Regions from separate parts of the Paenibacillus sp. SER-28 genome, predicted to be linked through region 1. Evidence: predicted binding sites of a transcription regulator. Region 1 holds the regulator's gene; each other region holds the start of a gene.
What was found. Region 1 encodes LexA, which represses DNA repair genes until DNA is damaged. Its sites were predicted from a motif close to CGAACATATGTTCG; they were not measured.

Region 1 (7,489 bases):
GCATTGTAATGTTTATGTTGTATACAACGTCTTACAGAATTTCTTTTCTGGTGATAAGTATTCTTTTTTTCTTGATCTTTTTAAAGCATATCAGACAAGTAACCAATCCTTTTGTTGATCCTTCATTGGGGAAAAATACTGCATTTATGATAGGAATCCTTTGTGGCGGACTTATGTTTGGTACCGTAGCTGGATTTGTTTCTATGGTCCCTTATATGATGAAAGACGTTCATCACTTAAGTACCGCAATGATTGGCAGTGGAATTATTTTTCCTGGAACGATGAGTGTTATTTTCTTTGGTTTCCTTGGAGGAGCACTTGTTGATAAGAAAGGTTCCTTACATGTGCTAGCAGTCGGCGTTGCATTTCTTGCCGTCAGCTTTTTGATAGCAGCTTTCTTTATTGAAATGACACCTTGGCTGATGTCTATTATTATAGTCTTTGTTTTCGGTGGTCTTTCTTTTATTAAAACAGTAATATCCACTATTGTTTCAAGTAGTTTAAGACAAGAAGAAGCTGGCGCAGGAATGAGCTTGCTTAATTTTATAAGCTTTTTATCAGAAGGAACAGGGATTTCAGTTGTAGGAGGCTTATTGTCAATACGTTTTATTCATCAAAAATTTATACCAATCTTTAATTTTCCAGCTGCTTATTTATATAGCAATATGTTATTGATTTTTACAGTGGTCATTATAATTAGCGGGATTTTAACTGTTATTGTATATAGACGTTCAGTTTCAGATTCCTGATAAGAGCAGAAAAGGATTACATGCTGAAAATGATCGCATCCTCACGTTTGAAGTAAGTGGATACTCTAAATAAATCAAAAGCTCTGCTAACCTTAATTGGTTGGCAGAGCTTTGTTTGCTGATCAGTTTGATTTTACTAGAGATGGCAACGCAAAGTGTGCGTACAAGATGGTATTATTTCAAATTCAGCCTTGTTACAGAAGGATAGGCTAATTTGAATGCTTAAACTTATAATACCAAAAAATCGCTTTTTCATGGGCTGTGGAAAAATTAGAATATAGCATAGTATCAACTCCGCCGATAACAAAGTTATTTTTAGCATAGAATCGACAAGCTAAAACATTCACATCCTGTGTTTCAAGCATAAGACCAACAAGGTTATTCTGCTTAGCCCACTCGGTTGCTTTACTCAATAAGGCTGCTCCGATTCCCTTGTGTCTCCAGTCTTTAGCGACGGCAATATCCTCAATTAGAGCAAAGCGATTCCAATTAGTACAAAGTTTAATTTGCCCAACACAGTCGTTCTCATCATAATATAAAAAAATAGATTTTCCTTGTTCATCAATATAACTGATGTCAACGTCATCATCCTCATACTGTTTAAAATATGGTTCGGGGAAACTTTCTTCTATATATGTCCAATTATCGTTCTCGTATTTAGGTATAATCCTTCCTGACACAATAAAGCCGTTATTCTCATTTGACTTCTTAAAATCTCCCATATTCGAAAGTGACATTTTAATTATCATGGCTTGTCTCCTCCTGGTTTAATTTCTCTATGCACACTATTCTAAAAGAGAACCACCTTTTCCTGTCTGTTAGATTTATAAAAAGAGCAAAATTGTAGCGACTGTTCAACTATGTCTGATATTCTACGATCTCGTCCGCTTGCTTCAACGATTCATAGCAGTAGTTAGGTGTACCGTTTAACACAAAAAAAGCAGGAAGAATCCTTCCTGCTTTTGCTTGAAAACGATTATTAACGTCTGCGTTGTCTATCATTCACGCTAAACAGATTAACAGCCAGTGCGTTACCTCTTGCACGCGCAACGGCTCTTTGATTCGAACGGATGTTTGATCTTCTTCTTCTCAAATCACGTCTGCAATGTCTTCTGCTCATATGATCACCTCCCTTCAAGGAAATGAAGGTACGGATGAATCTTAGTGGTGTTTATGCTTACGCTTGGAAATTTTGATATTCAAGGCATTGGTTGCTAGTGCATTTCCGCTTCCTGTTTTAGCAGCTGCGGCTTGAAAGACTTTAACGACCAGATATCTGTTTTTCCCGATGCGATGCTTATACGTTTTAACTCTATTTCTGATCATCTGCATATCTCCTTTGCTTAGGTCTGCTATATACTATGTCAATTGTGATAGTAATGTATCAGCATAAATCTATTAAAAGCAAAAAGAAGCTGGTACCTATATTACTAATGGTTAACAAAAAACTCATGCGAACCTGTCTTCGCCATTTCAACTTTACGTTGCAGGAGAATGTTACAGGCAGGTCGGCATGAGTCTAATAGTGTAGATAAATAATATGCAGTTTAGTATGAAAATTATTTACTATTAAGAGTGTTAAGTTTTTTCTCGTAGTACGCCTCTTGAGCAAGAATATGATTCAGTTGTTCAGAGAGCAGTTTATATTCTTGGCTGTTTTCTGGGTAATTATTTCTTTCGGAAATTACAGCTTCGAGTTGCTTTTCTAAATACCTGAAATGGATAAGTATTTGTATGTACTGAATACGATCGTAGGTTGTTATGTGTGATTTCTCTTTTGCATATAAATGATCCATTGTTGGTATTACACAGCTTATGGCGATAAATATCACAACAAACGCTGAAATTATAATTTTTCTCATTTAATTCCTCCTACAGAGCTATGAGTAATTAATATGCCATATTTATCTAAAACAAAGAAAGATCTATTAGTTTTGCCCATAACAGTATAGCTGCTCAAGATCAGTGGGTGATTATTTGAGATGAGGAGGCTGATTTTATAGTAGAAACTATAGGAATAGATTGCTGAAATGAAAAAATAGTTGTGAGATACATAATAACAATACAAAACCGGCTTGCCCTAGGCAGCCGGTTTTGTATTAGTGGTTAGAATAACGGGGAAGAAAGAACGAGAAATCAGTGGAAGTCCCGGAAGAGTCCTACAACCTTGCCCAAAATGCTGACGTGTGTCAGGCGAAGCGGTTCAAAGGCTGGGTTTTCAGGTTGAAGCCGGATATGATCTTTTTCTTTGTAGAAGGTTTTAACTGTAGCTTCGTCTTCATCTGTCATAGCTACAACAATATCGCCATTATCAGCGGTCTGCTGCTGACGTACGATTACATAGTCTCCGTTAGCAATCCCAGCCTCAATCATGCTTTCGCCTACAACAGATAACATGAATATTTTATCCTCACCAACAAAGTGTTGGGGAAGAGGAAAGTAATCTTCAATATTTTCTGTCGCCGTAATAGGAAGGCCAGCAGTTACTTTGCCGACGACGGGGACACGACTAATGGAGTAATTAATCAAGTTGCTGTTATCCGATTCGTCTTGACCGAGTAACTCAATAGCCCGTGGTTTTGTAGGATCGCGTCGAATGAGTCCTTTTTTCTCTAAACGATCCAAATGACCGTGAACCGTAGAACTGGAGGCCAATCCGACAGCCTCGCCTATTTCGCGTACAGAAGGGGGGTATCCCTTTAGACGCACTTCATTGCGGATAAATTCAAGAATGGCCTGCTGGCGGCTCGAAATCTTAGACATACCGTATCAACCCCATTTAGTAACGTTTGGGAAAATTATAGCATAGAACCTCCGTTCGTACAAACATAAGTTCTAAATAATCCCTAAAAATAATCGCGAACTTTTGTTCTCTTTTCTATTGAACAAAACAAATGTTCGTGTTATATTGTGAAAACATAAGAACAAATGTTTGGAGGTCGCAGCCAATGATGAAATATAGCACTTATCAAAGTATTTTTCCGATGAATTCAGAAAATTTGCAGGAGACCCGAAAAGAGGGTAGAGCGCGTTTTATGCAAATTATTACTAATACTCTTTTATTTAAGCTTCTTATTTTAGTGATTGTTGCTTGGATTGCAGGGGCAGGTGTACTTACGGTTTTCGCGGCACCTTCAGCTTCCAAGGAAGAAGTGACTAAACTGACCGTACAACCTGGAGATACGTTGTGGGAGATTGCCGCAAATCATAAACCGGAACGAATGGATACACGGGTATATATAGAAGGAATTGTGCGGATTAACGGTTTAGAGGATCGGGGAGTACAGGTAGGTCAGGTACTCAAGCTTCCTAACTTCTGACCTATAGACTATTAGAGCTTGTCAGGGAGCGTAATGCGGGAGCCTTGACAAGCTCTTTTCTACATGTCAAAGTGTATTATATCTTTGCTTTTATGGAGGGGACACAATTTGGATATAGACAGCTTGGTACAGCGCATCAATGAATTAGCGCGCAAAGCAAAATCCGAGGGTTTGACGGAAGAGGAAGCCACAGAGCGCGCCAATCTTCGGGAAATTTATTTAGATAACATTCGCCGTAATTTTCGGCAGCAGCTTGAAACGATTGAATTTGTGGACGATGATACATCGAAGGGAAATGACGGGCTGAAGCATTAATGTTGTTAAAGCGCCCAAGCCTGCAATTTGCCTTTTGTTTTAGGTACCGTTCTCGGTATCTATATAGATCAGCTTTGAGGCAATTGTTTTATTGTAATATATCTGGGAAGGAATTGAGAGATGGCCCGATCATTTGAAAGAAAAGTACGCAAAAACACAGCGCATTTAAATAAATCGCGCAAAAAGCAAGGCATTCAAACCATTAACGGCGCAGGTTCTGCAATGGATATTTTCCGTGGCCGTAACATTACTGTGCCAATTATGCTGGCTGGTCTTTCTGTATTGTACATGCTTATGAGTTACTTTTTGACTAAGACTGGCATGCGAGGGATGGATTGGCTTGTATTCGGCCTGTACTTGATGCTGGCTGTTATCTTTTTCATCCGTCGTCCTTATCTGAAAGTGGGAAAGGATACTCTCTACATGCTGAAAGGTGGTAGAGAACGTCCAATGACGGCTGGGGACATGAAAGCCATCAAGATTGAAAAGGGTTACGTAACCGTTGAAAGAAAAGGTAAGGGCGGTAATTTTATTTTCACAAAATCATTAGGTCGCTATGACACGGATGCCATTGCAGAGCGACTTGAGAAGTTTGCGCTATCCAATCAGATACAGGTGGACAAGAAATAACTGATTTAGCCTGTAGCTCTTTAACAAAGGCCGTATGATGTTATTTCATATAACATGCTGCGGCCGCTTGCTTAATATGGGCACACATAACGATTCAAATGCTTAACCGAGCAAATAGGTGTACATATACTGTGGAAAGAGAGTGGATAATTCAGATGACGATTCAGGCGGTAATGTTTGATCTTGATGATACCCTTTTATGGGATGAACGTAGTGTAGAAGAGGCATTTGATGCAGCGTGCCAAACAGGCTCCCGTGAAGCAGGCGTTGATCCGAAAACTCTGGAGGAAGCGGTACGTAAGGAAGCACGCGCTTTGTATGAATCCTATGAAACCTTTAGTTTTACTCAAATGATCGGCATTAACCCGTTTGAAGGATTGTGGGCGAATTTTACAGCAGGTGAGCAACCTGAATTCCGCCAATTGGAACAGTTGGCCCCTGTTTATCGAAAGGAATCATGGCGCAGAGGACTCCAGCAACTAGGGATAGATAATGAGAAGTTGGCGGAAAAGCTGGCTACCCAATTTGCTTCGGAAAGACGCGCGCGTCCACATGTATATGAAGAAACGTTCGAGATTCTAGAACAATTGAAGGGACATTACAAACTGTTATTGCTGACAAATGGCTCCCCTGATCTACAACAGGAGAAACTGGATGGAGTTCCTCAATTAGCTCCTTTTTTTGATCATGTTGTCATTTCAGGTTCTTTTGGTCGAGGCAAGCCTGATCCGTCTATATTTCAGCATGCTTTGGGGCTTCTTGGTATTGAGCCTGAACATGCTTTAATGGTAGGAGATAAGCTGACGACTGATATTCAAGGAGCATTGGCAGCAGGTGTACACTCGGTGTGGGTGAACCGGAACGCTAAAACCAATACCACAGAGATCAAGCCGAAGTTCGAAATCAAGCATCTGTCTGAATTGGACGGAATTATTCAATCGTTAAAGTAAGAAATCCATAGTCTTTAGAAACGAGTATTAAAAAAACTCCCTTCGCTCGATTGTTACAGTGGTCAAGACCCCATTTTATAGACACTAAAAAAAGACCCTAGGCTATAAGCTGCTTCCGATACTCTTTCGGAGGCAGCTTATTTAACTTTCGTTGTGGTCGACATTGGTTGTAAAATTGGATATATTCTTTTATTCTCCTTTGTGCCTCGTCCATATTTCGGATATCATAGGGGTAGAGCCCTTCCGTTTTGAGATGCGAGAAGAAGCTCTCCATCGAGGCATTATCATAACAATTGCCTCGGCGAGACATGCTGATTCGGGCGCCAACCTTTGGCAGCATGTCATGGTACGCATGGGACGTGTACTGGAATCCCTGGTCGCTGTGAACGATGAGGCCAGTCACGTCTTTTTGCTGTTTAAAGGCTTGTCGAAACGTCTGTAAAACCAGTTCGTTATCATTTCTATGGCTCATCTGGTACGCGATAATTTCGTTATTGAACAAGTCTTTAATCGCAGACAGATATAGCCAGCAATCCCCCACACGATATTGCGTGATATCTGTGACCCATTTTTGGTTAGGTTTGGCCGCCTTGAAATCCTGTTTTAGCAGATTTTTCGCCACACGACCTTCTGTAGAAGAAGCATAATTACAGCGATGCTTCCGGCGAATTTGTGAGCGGATCCCCAAGACCTGCATGAGCCGGAGTACCTTTTTATGGTTCATCCAGACTCCATGATCGTGCTGCAAAAATAGTTGAATTTGGCGATAGCCGTAGACTCCGTTATACTGCTCATACACTTTCTTCACAAGAGCTTTCGCGTCCTGATCCCGATCAGTTCCTCTCCGTTTTAAGAAGGAGTAATATCCACTTCTAGAGACCTTAAACAGCTTACAGAGTTCGCTAACTGGATACTCTTTAGCGGCCTTCTCAATCGTTACATACTTGTGCTCCTCATCTCCTGCATCCAGATTTCCAAACACTTTTTTAGCATATCATTTTCCCGTTTTAACTTTTGGACGTACCTGTCCTGGTCCATATATTCCTTCCGTCGTCCTCGTTGGTCCATAAGTCCGAATTCACCGAGTTCCTTGTACTTCCGCATCCATTCTTTCAACCGATGTCGATCTGCAATCCCGAACTTCTCCATGAGTTTACGATATGTCCAACCTTCTTCGATATGAAGCCGTATGGCCTCTACTTTGGTTTCAAACGTATATTCTTTAAACTTCTGTCCTTTTTTCGCTGGCATAAAAAATGCACCCCCTAGAAATTCATCGGATAAACCAGGGGTTTATTCCAATGTCTATTCTAAGGGGTGCACTTCACAGAGCAGAGGGAGTTTTTTTATTCACACAAGGATAAATTCGTAATTATGCTTTAATGAAGGTTGGGTCTTCATACGGCTCGGCAATCCAGCCATTTTCTTCGATGAACAAGCGGATTGCGACGATCTTTTGATTCTCCATTAAAGTGAAGAAGTGAGGTATATTTTCAGGTACGGAGATAACGTCCCCCGGTGAAAG
Region 2 (7,489 bases), on a different contig from region 1:
CAGCACAAAGTGGTACAGATTCTACAACTACTGATGGTGAATAAACGCCTTGGTGTGAGGAAATACTAATGACTGTAATTCCTGGAAAGGCAGTCATTTCATTTTCCGCAAAGTGAGGTGTATACGTTATGACCGTCAGCTGGATTGTGACTGGGCTCGGTATCATTGTCAGTTTACTGGGCTATTATCTGACACCGAATGCATGGGGCTATGGCATACTGGGCTTTGGTCTTGCTCACATTGTGCTTGGACTTTTGGATATGTTCCGAACTCCAACACGAAGCCATAATTAGATATTTTGACCGTAATTGAAATAAAGGCGTTTTTGTCAGGAAAACTGGCAAGAACGCCTTTTTAGTCAACGGATTATTGGATTTTTGTAAATGACTAGCCTATAATTAGATATTGAACTTTGTTGTGGAAAGGAAAGTGAAACGATGGCTTCAGAAAATTCATTTGATATCGTCTCCAAAATGGATATGCAGGAGTTAACAAATGCGGTTCATCAGACGGAGCGTGAAATTGAAACTCGATTTGATTTCAAGGATAGCAAAAGTAGCCTCAAGCTTGAGAAAGAAGCTCTTACGATTGCATCGGAAGACGAGTACAAGCTGAATGCGGTGATTGATATTTTGCAATCTAAAATGGCCAAACGAGGTCTGTCCCTTAAAAATGTGGAGTATGGCAAATTGGAACCCGCTTCTCTAGGTTCAGTGCGTCAGCGTCTTTCGCTTAAGCAGGGAATTGATCAGGATAATGCCAAGAAAATTAATATTCTTATTCGGGACTCCAAGCTAAAAGTCAAAAGTCAGATTCAAGGTGATCAAATCCGAGTGACCGGAAAAAACAGGGATGATTTACAGGCGATTATTCAATTGCTACGTAAAGCTGATTTGCCATTGGAGCTTCAATTTACAAACATGAAATAAAGCCGTTTTCCCTCATATATTTTGTAGGAAAAAACGTTGCTTGATGTGCGGCAGGTTATTTTGACATGCGTTTTGCGCCATATTATACTTGTAACGAAAATGCAGACAATTCAGGTGTATAGCGCTCGTCGAAAGCGATTTACATAGGATTGAATTTAATCCGAAAACTGCCATTTGTAATCAAGTACGATAATCAGGGGAGAGTGTGTTGTGAATTTACCCAACAGAATTACAATAACGCGGATTTGCCTTATCCCGGTGATGATGCTGGCTTTGCTGGTGGACTTTGATTTTTATCCGCCGCCGATTGAGATCGGAGCTTTCAAGCTGCCGTATAATCAGCTGATTGCGGCTATCATTTTCCTTGTAGCAGCCAGCACGGATGGTCTTGACGGATATTTGGCACGTAAAAATAATATGGTCACCAATTTGGGCAAGCTGTTGGACCCCCTTGCTGATAAGCTTTTGGTAACCGCTATTTTGGTTTCCTTGGTAGAAATGGGGAAAATTGATTCATGGATTGTCGTTGTGATTGTTAGCCGTGAGTTTGCGGTTACGGGGCTGCGTCAGATTGCCTTACTGGATGGGTCTGTGGTTGCTGCAAGCAATTGGGGCAAATTAAAGACGATCATCCAGATCGTTGCTATTGTAGCGCTGCTCATTAATAATTTCCCGTTTGTTTTTCTTGGTATACCGTTTGATTTAATAGCGATATGGGCAGCAGTGTTGATCACCATTTATTCGGGTATTGATTATTTCGTGAAAAATATCCATTTGCTGAGCTCCTCCAAAGTTTAACAGGATAAATTTTATGGAAACAGCAATAGGGACTAAACTTATTGCTGTTTCTTTATATAATTCCCATAATATTCGCAGTACAGGAGGAAGAATTGATGAAAGCTGAAATAATTGCAGTAGGAACAGAGTTATTGCTCGGACAAATAGTGAATACAAATGCTCAATATTTGTCACAAGAGCTGGCTACAATTGGAATCGATGTATATTTTCAGACTGTGGTTGGCGATAACATAAATCGGCTTCAGGAAGCGATAAGAATTGCTCAGAAGCGTGCGGATATTATTTTGTTTTCCGGCGGTCTGGGGCCGACTCAGGATGATTTGACGAAAGAGGCGATAGCGGCTGTATTGGGGCGGAAATTGCACATAGATCGTCTTGCAATGGACAAGCTAGATCAATTTTTCCGTAACCGTGGGGTAGAAATGACCGAGAATAACCGCCGGCAGGCGCTTTCTATTGAAGGTGCTACTCCGCTTGAAAATGAGACAGGGCTAGCTGTGGGCGACGCGATTGCACAGGACGGTAAATTTTATGTAGTTTTGCCTGGACCGCCTAAGGAACTCAAACCCATGTTTGCAAACCATGCGAAACCTTGGTTGCTTCAGCAGGCATTGAGCGGTGAGGAAATGCCAATTTATTCGAAAATGCTAAAATTTGCAGGGATCGGTGAGTCAGCTCTTGAAACCCATTTGTTAGATCTGATCCAATCCCAGACAGATCCTACGATTGCTCCTTATGCCAAGGAAGGGGAAGTCACGATCCGTATATCCACCAAGGCGGCCAGGGAAAGTGAAGCATTAATTAAGCTGACAGCTACGGAAGTAGAAATTCAGCAGCGTCTTCCGGAGTATATGTATGCAAGCGAGGATGTTGCGCTGGAGAAGGTTATCGTAGATCTAATGGCCAAACGCGAACTCACTGTGAGTGCGGCAGAAAGCTGTACAGGTGGAATGCTGATGGAACAAATTACTTCTATACCTGGCAGTGCTGCTATGTTTCAAGGTGGCATCGTGTGCTATTCCAATGAAATGAAGATGAAGTTACTCAACGTGCCTTATGATTATTTGGAAGGGGACCATGCGCCAGGCGCAGTGAGTAAGGAAGTAGCCCTTGTGCTTGCAGAGCAGGCGAGAATGATCATGGATAGCGATTTTGGACTTTCAGTTACTGGTGTAGCTGGGCCTGGGTATTCCGAACGGAAGCCAGTCGGTCTAGTGTATATTGGCATTGCTGAACGCGACAAGGAAACGGAAGTACATGAACTGAGACTGAGTGGCAACCGTGAAACAATCCGACTGCGATCAGTTAAAGCAATCCTGTACAGATTGTGGCGCAGGCTGGTAGAGAACGAGAAACTCTCTTAAACATCTATGTACAGTGTGACTCGTAGAGTTGTTTTAGATAGATATTCATGGTATAATCATCTTATCGGAAGAACCGTTGCAAAGCCTTTTGCCAGCGGTTCTTTTTTTGTTTTAAGAGACAGGTGTAATTATAGAAGAGAGTTGTACGAATAAAAAAAACGAATGTATGTTCGAAAAAATGCTTGGCAAGCGTGTCAAAACAAGGTATTATTAAAGTACAAACAATGAAGGATGTGAGTTTATTGTCAGATCGTCGTGCTGCGCTGGATATGGCGCTCCGTCAAATAGAAAAGCAATTTGGTAAAGGTTCCATTATGAAGTTGGGTGAGTCTACCCATATGCAAGTGGAAACGATCCCCAGTGGTTCGATTGCTTTGGATATTGCGTTAGGAACGGGCGGCTTTCCAAGAGGCCGGGTTATTGAAATATACGGACCGGAATCATCCGGTAAAACGACAGTAGCTCTTCACGCTATCGCAGAGGTGCAAAAAACAGGCGGACAAGCCGCCTTTATCGACGCCGAGCATGCGCTTGATCCGTCGTATGCAAGCAAGCTGGGTGTCAATATTGATGAGTTGTTACTATCGCAACCAGATACAGGAGAGCAGGCGCTTGAGATTGCCGAAGCCCTTGTACGTAGTGGAGCAGTAGACATTGTAGTTGTTGACTCCGTAGCGGCACTTGTGCCCAAGGCAGAGATTGAAGGCGAAATGGGAGATTCCCACGTTGGTCTTCAAGCACGTTTGATGTCTCAGGCATTGCGTAAGCTTTCTGGAGCTATTAATAAGTCGAAAACCATTGCTATTTTTATTAACCAGCTACGTGAAAAAGTAGGTGTTATGTTCGGTAACCCTGAAACAACACCAGGTGGACGTGCCTTGAAGTTTTACTCTACGGTACGTTTGGATGTTCGTCGTATTGAAAGTTTGAAAATGGGTAACGACATTGTGGGTAACCGCACACGTATTAAAGTCGTGAAGAACAAAGTTGCCCCTCCTTTCCGTCAGGCTGAGGTGGATATTATGTACGGTGAGGGTATTTCCAAAGAAGGTAGCTTGATCGATATCGGTACGGAGCATGACATTGTCGACAAGAGCGGAGCCTGGTATTCCTACGAAGGTGAGCGCCTTGGTCAGGGACGTGAGAATGCTAAACAATTTTTGAAGGAAAATCCGAATATTGCTAGTACGATCGAACAAAAAATTCGGGTGGCCAGCAATTTGATTACGACGGTTGCTCCGCCTACAGAAGAAGAGTTGGCACAGCAAGCGAAGGAAGAACAGGAATTGTTGGAGCTTGAATAAAGCTTGGTGAATCCTGGTTTGTGAACTGGGGCCAGGGTTATGGCACCGTCCGTTTGAATAGCATGATTCTGATGCCCTGCACAGTTGTGCAGGGCATTTTTGCATCAACTAAAATCTGCTTTGTCAGCGGAATCTAACTTTGCGTAGCAGGTGTTCAAAGGCTGCTTTCGTGAATTTCAAAGTGAGGGAAATATATTGCAGTTGGACGATGAAGATGAATACACTTCGGAAGCAAATAAGCAACAAGGGATTTCTCTTTTTCCGGATCATGAGGAATTGATGATTACTAGGGTAGAGCAGGGACAGGGACGCAAACGTGGAAGGTATATCATTCATTTTGGTCCGTATTCGCTGTCTGTATTAGAAGATGTAATGATCAAGTACAATATGTTCAAAGGAACGTCATTTGATAAAAAAGAACTGAAAGATATCGTTCTGGCAGATGAAAAGCAACAGGCTTATGTACTTGCGCTTCGCTATTTGGGGCGAAAGCCTCGCACACGTCAGGAAATTGCCCAACGTTTGTTACAAAAAGAACTGGATCAGTCTGTTATTGACGAAGTAATGGTTCGACTGCAAAGGGAACAACTCGTAGATGATGATTTATACGCCCGCCAATGGGCAAGGCAGCGCATAACTAGCCAACGTAAGGGTAAGATGTGGGTTAGGCAAGAACTTCGTCAGAAGGGCATCTCTAAAGCCTCTATTGGCGAAGCGTTAGGTGAGATCACCGATAATGAGGAGTGGGAGAGCGCTTTGACGGTCGGACGTAAGAAATGGAATCAGATACGTGGTGATATAATGGAGAAAAAAAGGAAAACCTACCCTTTTCTCATGAGACGCGGATATTCGGGGGATATGACACGCCGAGTGGTCAATCATCTCACTGCGGCCGAGCATGACGTTGCTTCAGATGACGAGGAATTGTTGCAGTGGGAGGAATAGTTGCCAAACGGCTGCTGAACCTTTGGCTAGTATGAACGGATAGGATGAGCTAGTTATTACAGGGAAAGCTGCATGGTAGTCTACTAATGTTTGCATTCCCTTGACAATGCCATTTGTCAAATAATAAAATATATATGAAACGATACTTGTGGAACGCCCTTTTTCCTTCCAAAAAAGCGGAATCCACGGGTGAGTTCTCATCGCCAAATAACAAGTGATGCCGCTATGCCAGGCGGAATTGTACATGTGAAAGCATGTGCATATGAAATGAAACGACCTTGTGTCGTTGTCTTAGTTTGACGATCAAAGTAAATGTGACAATTGCAAAAAGTCCCAAGGAATGCCTTGGAGGAACCAACGGGGAGGTGAACAGTATGATGACTGCGATCTGGTTCGTTCTCGTTGCTGTAGCCGCGTTATTCTTTGGGTTCGGGATTGGTTATTTTATTCGCAAATCTATTGCAGAAGCTAAGATCTCCAGTGCGGAAGAAGCTGCCGCGCAAATCGTGGAGAACGCGAAAAAAGAGGCAGAAGCGCTGAAGAAGGAAACGGTATTGGAAGCGAAAGATGAAATCCACCGCATTCGTGCCGAAGCTGAAAAAGAAACTCGTGAACGTCGCAATGAAATTCAACGACAGGAACGAAGATTGCTGCAAAAAGAAGAATCGCTGGATAAAAAATTGGAATCGCTGGAACGCAAAGAAGAACAAGTGGCCAACAAAGAGAAACGAATCGATGAAACCCAGCAGCAAATTGATTTGATTTACAAGAGTCAGGTAACTGAGTTGGAACGTATTTCCAATCTGACGATGGAGGATGCAAGAAGTATTATTCTGACCAACGTAGAGCAGGAAGTTCGTCATGAAACAGCTCAGATGATTAAAGAAATTGAACAGCAGGCCAAAGAAGAAGCGGACAAAAAGTCTCGTGAAATCATCACACTGGCCATCCAACGCTGTGCGGCAGATCATGTAGCAGAAACGACGGTTTCTGTTGTCACATTGCCGAACGAAGAAATGAAAGGCCGGATTATCGGGCGCGAAGGCCGTAATATCCGTGCACTTGAAACCCTTACAGGAATCGACCTCATTATTGATGATACGCCGGAAGCTGTTATTTTGTCCGGATTTGATCCGATTCGTAGAGAGATTGCGCGTACTGCGCTTGAAAAGCTCGTAGCGGACGGACGGATACATCCGGCTCGTATTGAAGAGATGGTGGAAAAATCCCGTAAAGAGGTGGACGAACGAATCCGTGAGTATGGTGAGCAGGCCACCTTTGAGGTGGGCGTGCATAGCTTGCATCCGGATTTGATCAAGATCTTGGGACGTCTCAAGTTCCGTACGAGTTACGGACAGAACGTATTGAAGCACTCGATGGAAGTTGCATACTTGACAGGTCTGATGGCCGGGGAACTGGGCGAAGACGTTGTACTGGCAAGACGGGCAGGATTGCTGCATGACATCGGGAAGGCGCTGGATCACGAAGTGGAAGGATCGCACGTTGAAATTGGCGTGGAACTGGCGAAGAAGTACAAGGAACACCCGGTCGTCATCAACAGCATTGCTTCACATCACGGCGACTGCGAAGCGACTTCAGTGATCGCCATGCTGGTTGGGGCGGCAGATGCCCTGTCAGCAGCAAGACCGGGAGCGCGGCGTGAAACGCTAGAGACGTACATCCGTCGTCTTGAGAAGCTGGAACGCATCTCCGAATCTTTTGAAGGCGTTGAAAAATCATACGCGATTCAAGCCGGACGCGAAGTTCGTGTCATGGTACAGCCAGAGAAAATTGATGATGCGGAAGCATTCCGACTGGCCCGCGATATTACGAAAACGATTGAGAATGAACTGGACTATCCGGGACATATCAAGGTTACCGTCATACGCGAGACCCGTGCGGTAGAATACGCAAAATAAAAGCATTTCAATGAAAAGTGGCCGCTGCTTGTAGGGCCACTTTTCATTATGTAAGGCAGACTAGGGAGGGCTTTCTATCAACGTATTATTTATTGGAGACATCGTCGGCAGTGTAGGCAGAAAGGCATTGAGGGAGAATCTCCCTTCGCTAAAATCAAAATACAACCCGCATGTTATTATCGTGAACGGAGAAAATGCAGCTTCGGGAAGAGGAATTACCCCAGCCATCG
Region 3 (7,489 bases), on a different contig from region 1:
ACTCAGGACCGGGACAAAATTATTCCGTTCGTGCAGGAAATTCAAGGGACGCGTCAACCGGTGAACGCCGTGCGCAATATTATGAAAACGCGTGTATTTGAGGAAATGGATGTACCTGATTTTGCTAATCATACTCGGGCATTTTTGAAAATTCAGGATGGGTGCAATAACTTCTGTACTTTCTGCATCATTCCGTGGTCGCGGGGTCTATCCCGCAGTCGTGACGCTGCGAGCATTATTGCACAGGCGCATCAACTGGTACACGCAGGCTACAAGGAAATAGTACTCACTGGTATCCATACAGGCGGTTATGGTGATGACATGGATAATTATGACCTATCTGATCTGCTGTGGGATCTGGAGAAGGTAGAAGGGCTGGAGCGTATCCGTATCAGTTCGATTGAAGCCAGCCAGATTGATGAAAAAATGCTTGATGTGCTGAACCGTTCCACCAAGCTGGTTCGTCATTTTCACATACCGCTTCAGGCGGGGGATGACACTGTATTGAAACGGATGCGTCGCAAGTACACGACAGAAGAGTTTTATAACAAAATGCTTATGATTCGCAAAGCAATGCCAGATGTAGCGATTACAACGGACGTGATTGTCGGCTTCCCTGGGGAGACGGATGAAATGTTCCGCAATGGCTATGAGCTGATGAAAAAAATCGGTTTTTCGGAAATGCACGTGTTCCCGTACTCCAAGCGCAGTGGAACTCCTGCGGCGCGTATGGAGGATCAGGTGGACGAAGACGTGAAAAATGCACGAGTGCATGAGCTGATACAACTGTCAGAGCAAATGCAACTGGCGTATGCTGAGAAGTTTGTAGGTCAGGTGCTGGAGGTCATTCCGGAAGTTGCGCCGAAAGGGACCGAAGATAGCGGCATACTCCATGGATATAGTGACAATTATATTCAACTGGCGTTTGAAGGTACTGAGGATCTGGTTGGCAAGGTATGCCGCGTGAAGCTGACGAAGGCAGGCATTAATGAAAGTGAAGGCCAATTGGTCCGCGTACTAGAGAATGGGTTGCAAACAGCTCTGTAAGAACAAAAAAAGCCTGAACAGGCAATAGAGATGGCAGACAAGGATTTCGCCTTTCCTTACAGAGAGGACGGAATCCTTGTTGCGCAAGGAAGGGAGATTACAGGATGGCAGCAAAAAAGGAAATTTCCGCAGGCGGCGTTGTGTTTCGCAAACAGGGGGAGCAGCTTGAAATTCAGCTCATTACTGACCGATATGGCAAGGTATCCTTGGCTAAAGGGAAAATGGAGTTGGGAGAAACAATCGAACAGACGGCTTTACGTGAAATTCGCGAGGAAACAGGGTTGAACGGGCGGATTATCCAGCATGTAGATATGATTGCTTATACGTATCAGCATCCAGAATTTGGGGAAGTAGATAAAGAAGTACATTATTATCTCGTAGAGGCACTGGATGGGGATTTACAGGCACAGATCGAAGAAATTAAAGGAGTTGCGTGGCATACGCCTGAGGAAGCATGGCGTCTCCAGCGCCAGGGTGGGTATGACAATAATGATGTCATTTTAAGCAAGGCGCTGTCCATGCTAGGAATTAATGTTTGATTCTGTGGGGAGATATACGATCCTCTAAACGCGTCCACACAGGTAGATAGCAGAGAGGCAAGACCAGCAGAGAGCTAATAACGTTAAACAGAGTTTGGGCATGGGCTACCTTGGCTCCGGGCTCGGTAGATATCCAGGCAGCGGCCATCTCCAGACCAGGGATCAACGGCATAAAGAGCAAGGCTCCGCCGACGTTCAGCAGCACGTGGGACCAGGCTACAAATTTGCCGGACACGCTGCCGCCAACAGCGGCAATCAGGGCGGTTACGCAGGTGCCTACATTGGAGCCGATGACGATGGCGATCCCCACATCGGCTGGCAAGGCTCCAGCAGCGGCAAGGCTAATCGCCATGCCAATGACGGCTGCGCTACTGTGAACCAGCGCGGTCAGGCAGGCTCCAGCAGCGAAGGCCCACCACATGTTGGCTGCAGCGTGATCAAGAAACCAACGGAATAGTCCGGCCTGCTCAATCCAGGGTCCGACCGACTGCATCACGCGAATACCCGCCAGAATCAGCGAAAATCCAGCAAAGACGAGGCTGATATATTGTACAGCCTGCGAACGGCTGAGCCCATTGGAGCCGGATGAAGCTCCGGCAGACACATACTGGCGGCTGGGGACAGCTTCACTCCACAGGACGGCAGTGCTCCAGCAGAGCAGTGAGCCGCAGAGCAGCGGAACAGCCAGCTTGCCGAGCTGGAGCCCCATCAGCTCGGTGGTCAGGCAGGTGCCGATATTGGTGCCGAGAATGATGCCGAGCGTGCGGCCGTAGGTCAACAGCCCGGCGTTGACCAGTCCGATCGTCAGCACCGTTACGGCGGTGCTGCTTTGCAGCAGGGCGGTAATGCCTGAGCTGAACAGCATGCCCCGCCAAGGGGAAACGGTGGCGTGGTTCAACCAGCGGGTGAGGAAGGGGCCGGCCAAATGCCGGAGGGCTGCTTCCATCAGCTTCATCCCGCCCAAAAAAATAAACAGCCCACCGCACAACGGGAGTATAACATGTATAAACACGGGCATAGCCCCCTTTTCTAGGTGAAAATACTTATGTAACAGCCTATGATCTGTCGGGGACAGCCATGACAAGCATGGCCGAGCTGTTTTTTTATAGAACGATAATTTTTGTAGTATCTTCACAAGCTTTAAAAGCGTGACGTCGATATACAGGCGGGCAGTAGCGGAGCGGTTCATTTGAATCTGGAGAAGCGCCAGCGTTCGCCTTTGCAACGGGATTCTTACCTTTAAATGTGTTACCTAATTCCAAGAATCCCGTTGCAACAGCGATCGTAAGATCAAATGATCCGCGGAGCCGCGCCCCTATCGAACAACGTTTTAACACTTTGAGTAATTCAAGAATGGGAGTGAAGGATTTTGCCTTCAGTAATATTAGAACGCAGCCGTAAAAAAAGGCTGGAGCACGCACACCCTTGGGTGTTTAAAAACGAAATAGCCAAGATTGAGGGTGACCCAGAGGCAGGCGATTTGGTCAGCATCGTTAACCATCAGGGGCGTTATTTGGCGACAGGTTACTATAATCCGGCTTCACAAATTACAGTACGTGTGATGTCCTATGAGCCGCTGGAAGCAATGGATCAAAACTTTTTTGCCCAACGCTTTCGCAAATGTCTGGAGCACCGCGAACGTTTTGTGACCGGGGGAGACGCTTATCGGTTGGTGTACGGCGAGGCTGATTTTTTGCCTGGACTGATTGTAGATCGATTTGGTGATGTGTTGGTCGTGCAGTTGTTAACGCTTGGCATGGATCGGCGCAGGGAAGAAATCAGGGATGCGCTCGTTGAAGTAGTGGGTCCTGTTGGTATATATGAGCGCAGTGATGTATCCATCCGTGAGCTGGAAGGATTGGAACAAACAAAGGGTCCTTTGTACGGTGATTGCCCGCGTCATGTGGTGGTGACGGAAAATGGGCTGCACATCAAGGTTGATATCGTAGAGGGCCAGAAGACGGGTTATTTTTTTGACCAGCGTGAAAATAGAGCGGCCATAGCACCGTTGATGACAGGTTGGGGAGCACGTAGTGGAATTACGCTACAAGAAGTTGCTACAGACTCAGGGGACGCTGGCACAACGGTCATGAAGCCAGTGAATAAAAGCGGTAAGGTTGTTGGATTTCCATTCTGGGACGGCGCAACCGTATTGGAATGTTTTTCACATACGGGAAGCTTTACGCTCAATGCATGTAAACATGGTGCTAAAAAAGTAACTTGTCTTGATATTTCTGAGCATGCGATTGAAAGTGCGCGGGATAATGTCAAGCTGAACGGTTTTGAGGAACGCGTCGAGTTTGTCGTCGACGATGCTTTTCAATATTTGCGCAATCAAGTGAAAGGTGTAGAGGAACGCAATGCACGAGCCGGGGGCAAAGGAGATACATCCAAGCCGCTGACAGCAGGTGGCGGACGCACCTTTGATGTGGTCATTCTCGATCCGCCAGCCTTTGCCAAAACGAAGAACGCTGTCAAAGGAGCTACACGTGGATATAAAGATATCAACCTGCATGGGATGAAGCTTGTCAATGAGGGCGGCTATCTGGTGACAGCGAGCTGTTCGTTCCATATGCGGCCAGAGCTGTTCTTGGACACTATTAAGGAAGCGGCGGCAGATGCCGGCAAAATCCTTCGTCTGGTAGACTGGAGAGCGGCTGGTAAGGATCATCCTCAAATTTTGGGTGTGGAGGAAGGCCATTACTTGAAATTCGCCATCTTTGAGGTGCGCAGCCGGACACAGCTTTAGGTTTCAACAAAGTCAAAGTCAATCGCCTTTTTGGTGATTAAATAGGTAAAATAGACTCATTTTAGGTATAAATCAGTCCTGTAGAGAAGGCATGCACCAAGCCAACCTGCGGGACTGATTTATTTTTAGGGGGAGGATGAATTGCTACAACATGGCAAACGTACGTTCTTTTCTCCCTTGCCTGATATGCTATACTGTTTAATAGAATGTTGTTCGTTGGAAAGGAGGCCGCATCATGTCGGTCCGCTTGTTGATTGGCCGCTCTGGTAGTGGTAAAAGTACGTTAATCCGCAATGAAATGACGTCTATGTTACGCGAGGAGCCGCTAGGTAAGCCTATGCTGTTACTTGTGCCGGAGCAATCGTCATTTGCTTCTGAGCATGCGTTACTTACAGAAGCCGGAAACGGTATTCAGGGGTCGGTGCGCGCCCAAGTGATGGGATTTCATCGTCTTGCCTATTTAGTTATGCAGGAAACCGGGGGTTCTGCACTGGTGCCTGTAACGGAAGAAGGCAAGAAGATGCTTTTATATAAAATTATTCGTCGTCGCAAGGATGAACTGAGCTTGTTTAAGGATTCGGGAGACCAGCTCGGCTTTGTGGATCGGTTGAATACATTGTTTACGGAGCTAAAGCAGTATGGAAATGATACTCGGTCTGTACCCGAGCAACTGGAGCGAATGAACGCTGTGGGAGAGTCAACTCCGATTTTGCGCGGCAAGCTCAAAGATATCAGTCTAATCTACGAGGATTTTGAACGAGAGCTGACGCTTAAATATATAGACGGTGAAGATACGCTGCGTATGCTGGCAGAACAGATTGCGGAGTCTTCCCTTGTGCGTGGAGCAGACATTTGGATGGATGGCTACCGTAGGTTTACACCACATGAATACAAGGTGGTGGAGCAACTTATGCTGCATGCCTCTTCGTTGACGGTGGCGCTGACTTGCAACCGTAGCTACGAGAGCGGACAGCTTCCGCATGAGTTGGATTTGTTTCATCCTTCGGCGGCTACGTATGTAAAGCTCAAAGGAATGGCAGACGAGCTGATGATAGAGACGCAGACACAATTACTGCGCCCTGATCCGTTGCCGAGATTTAAGGAGCGTCCGGCGTTGGCGTATTTGGAGGCTAACTTTGAACATCGTACAGGGTTGCGGAATCAGGAACAACGGATGCGGCTGCAGCAGCTACGAGAGCAGTGGACAGAAGAACAGCCGGAGGGCATAAAACTGTACACTGCGGCTAATCGCCGTGCAGAGCTGGAAGGGGCTGTACGCGAAATGCGCCGTCTGGCCCGAGTTGAAGGCGCGCGTTACCGGGAGATGGCTCTGTTTGTACGTCATATTGAAGATTATGAGCCATGGGTGGAACCGATATTCAAACAGTATGAGGTTCCAGTATTTCTGGATCAGCGAAGAAGTGTATTACATCATCCTTTGGTGGAATTGATTCGGGCTTCGCTGGATATCGTGCAGCGGCGCTGGCGGTATGAGGATGTATTCCGTGCGGTCAAAACAGACCTTCTACTGCCGCTGGACGGTCGGGTGAGCCGCGAGGAGATGGACCGTTTGGAAAACTATGTTCTGGCCTGCGGAATACAAGGCAGCCGTTGGACAGATGGTCGGCCGTGGCAGGCTGTGCCCAGCTTGTCATTGGAGCTGGAGGAGCAGGAACGGAACCGTAGGCGGGATGAAACGTTGGATTTGATGGAGCTGTGCCGGGATGTGATCGTGACGCCTTTACGTGCGTTTGAGAAACGTGTGGGCAAGGCACGAACTGCACTTGAGAAGTGTGAAGCGGTATATCTGTTACTGGAGGATGCAGAAATCGGCCACAAGCTGGACGCCTTCATTCATCAGGCAGAGGAAGCAGGAAAACCTGAGCAGGCGAAGGAGCATCGTCAGGTATGGGATGCAGTGCTTGAACTACTGGATCAAATCGTCGAAATGATGGGTGATGAGAGGCTGGATACCTCTTTGTTTGCGGGTGTGCTGGAAACGGGATTGGCCGAGTTCCGTATGGGACTTGTTCCGCCGGCTCTGGATCAGGTTCTGGTCGGAAACACGGACCGTACGCGTGTATCCGGTATTCAACATGCCTTTGTGCTAGGTATGAACGAAGGTGTGATGCCGGCTGTGTTCCATGAGGACGGTGTGCTGAATGAGCAGGAGCGTACGGCATTAAACGAACGAGGCGTAGAGCTGGCGCCGGATATGACAAGACGTCTGTTGGACGAACGTTTTCTCGCTTATACGGCCCTTACCTCAGCCAGTAAAAGCCTGTGGATGAGCTATGCAGTGACTGATGAAGAAGGCAAGTCATTGTTGCCGTCTGAGTTAGTACGACATATGCGGCACCTGTTTCCTAGTCTGGACGAACGTCCGTTGGCTGGATACCCTTTGCCTGGGGATGCTTGGACGACGCAATGGGAGTATGCTTCTCATCCGTCCGAGGCTTTGCCGCAGCTCACTGCGCAATTACGGCATTGGCGACGTGGCGGTGACATTTTATCTCCTTGGTGGGAGGTATATAACTGGTATGCAAGCCAGCAAGGGCGTGAGAAGGACAAGCTGCGTCAGCTGTTGACCTCACTTTTTTATGAGAACCATGCCGAAATGCAGAAGGAAACAAGCCGCCGTCTGTACGGTAGCAAGCTGCGTACCAGCGTATCTCGTATGGAACGTTTTGTGGCATGTCCATTTTCGCACTTTGCCTCTCACGGTCTTCGTTTGAAGGAACGTCAAATGTATCGCCTGAAGGCCCCGGATATCGGACAATTATTCCATGCAGCGCTTGGAGAGATGGCGATCAATCTGCGTAAACGCAATGTCAGCTGGGGCAGTCTCAGCACCGAGGAATGCCGACAAGAGGCGGAAAGTACAGTGGAGCGTTTGGCTCCTCGTCTGCAAGGCGAGATTTTAATGAGCTCCAAGCGGTATGGCTACATTTTGCGCAAATTGAAAGACATCGTGAGCCGTGCTTCGTTGATTTTAGGTGAACATGCGCGAAGAGGTAGTTTTGAGCCGATTGGGCTGGAGTTGGACTTTGGACCGGGTCAGCAGCTTCCTCCGTTAAGCTTCCGGTTAGATAACGGCGTTGTGATGGAAATTGTCGGACGGATTGACCGTGTAGATGTGGCAGAGGGAGAAAAG

Region 2: a site for LexA is predicted at 3,251-3,264, ahead of recA (recombinase RecA). Genes of this name have one in related genera too.
Region 3: a site for LexA is predicted at 4,491-4,504, ahead of addB (helicase-exonuclease AddAB subunit AddB). Genes of this name have one in related genera too.

Annotation. Positions count from the first base shown of each region.
Region 1 is NZ_JBRECM010000002.1:670,625-678,113, forward strand. It holds gene tet (Tet(L)/Tet(K)/Tet(45) family tetracycline efflux MFS transporter) at 1-749, shown strand, start outside; gene ACUYLD_RS08625 (GNAT family N-acetyltransferase) at 959-1,498, opposite strand; gene ACUYLD_RS08630 (hypothetical protein) at 1,729-1,869, opposite strand; gene ACUYLD_RS08635 (hypothetical protein) at 1,911-2,075, opposite strand; gene ACUYLD_RS08640 (hypothetical protein) at 2,309-2,611, opposite strand; gene lexA (transcriptional repressor LexA) at 2,886-3,512, opposite strand; gene ACUYLD_RS08650 (LysM peptidoglycan-binding domain-containing protein) at 3,701-4,069, shown strand; gene ACUYLD_RS08655 (DUF896 domain-containing protein) at 4,178-4,384, shown strand; gene ACUYLD_RS08660 (hypothetical protein) at 4,505-5,014, shown strand; gene ACUYLD_RS08665 (HAD family hydrolase) at 5,170-5,964, shown strand; gene ACUYLD_RS08670 (IS3 family transposase) at 6,062-6,946, opposite strand; gene ACUYLD_RS08675 (helix-turn-helix domain-containing protein) at 6,901-7,215, opposite strand; gene ACUYLD_RS08680 (1,2-dihydroxy-3-keto-5-methylthiopentene dioxygenase) at 7,337-7,489, opposite strand, start outside.
Region 2 is NZ_JBRECM010000001.1:1,103,424-1,110,912, forward strand. It holds gene ACUYLD_RS05280 (helix-turn-helix domain-containing protein) at 1-44, shown strand, start outside; gene ACUYLD_RS05285 (hypothetical protein) at 129-293, shown strand; gene ACUYLD_RS05290 (YajQ family cyclic di-GMP-binding protein) at 438-929, shown strand; gene pgsA (CDP-diacylglycerol--glycerol-3-phosphate 3-phosphatidyltransferase) at 1,140-1,727, shown strand; gene ACUYLD_RS05300 (competence/damage-inducible protein A) at 1,823-3,091, shown strand; gene recA (recombinase RecA) at 3,334-4,395, shown strand; gene ACUYLD_RS05310 (regulatory protein RecX) at 4,591-5,340, shown strand; gene rny (ribonuclease Y) at 5,715-7,259, shown strand; gene ACUYLD_RS05320 (TIGR00282 family metallophosphoesterase) at 7,336-7,489, shown strand, end outside.
Region 3 is NZ_JBRECM010000009.1:171,439-178,927, forward strand. It holds gene mtaB (tRNA (N(6)-L-threonylcarbamoyladenosine(37)-C(2))-methylthiotransferase MtaB) at 1-1,047, shown strand, start outside; gene ACUYLD_RS19680 (NUDIX hydrolase) at 1,152-1,586, shown strand; gene ACUYLD_RS19685 (Na/Pi cotransporter family protein) at 1,576-2,598, opposite strand; gene ACUYLD_RS19690 (class I SAM-dependent rRNA methyltransferase) at 2,956-4,335, shown strand; gene addB (helicase-exonuclease AddAB subunit AddB) at 4,571-7,489, shown strand, end outside.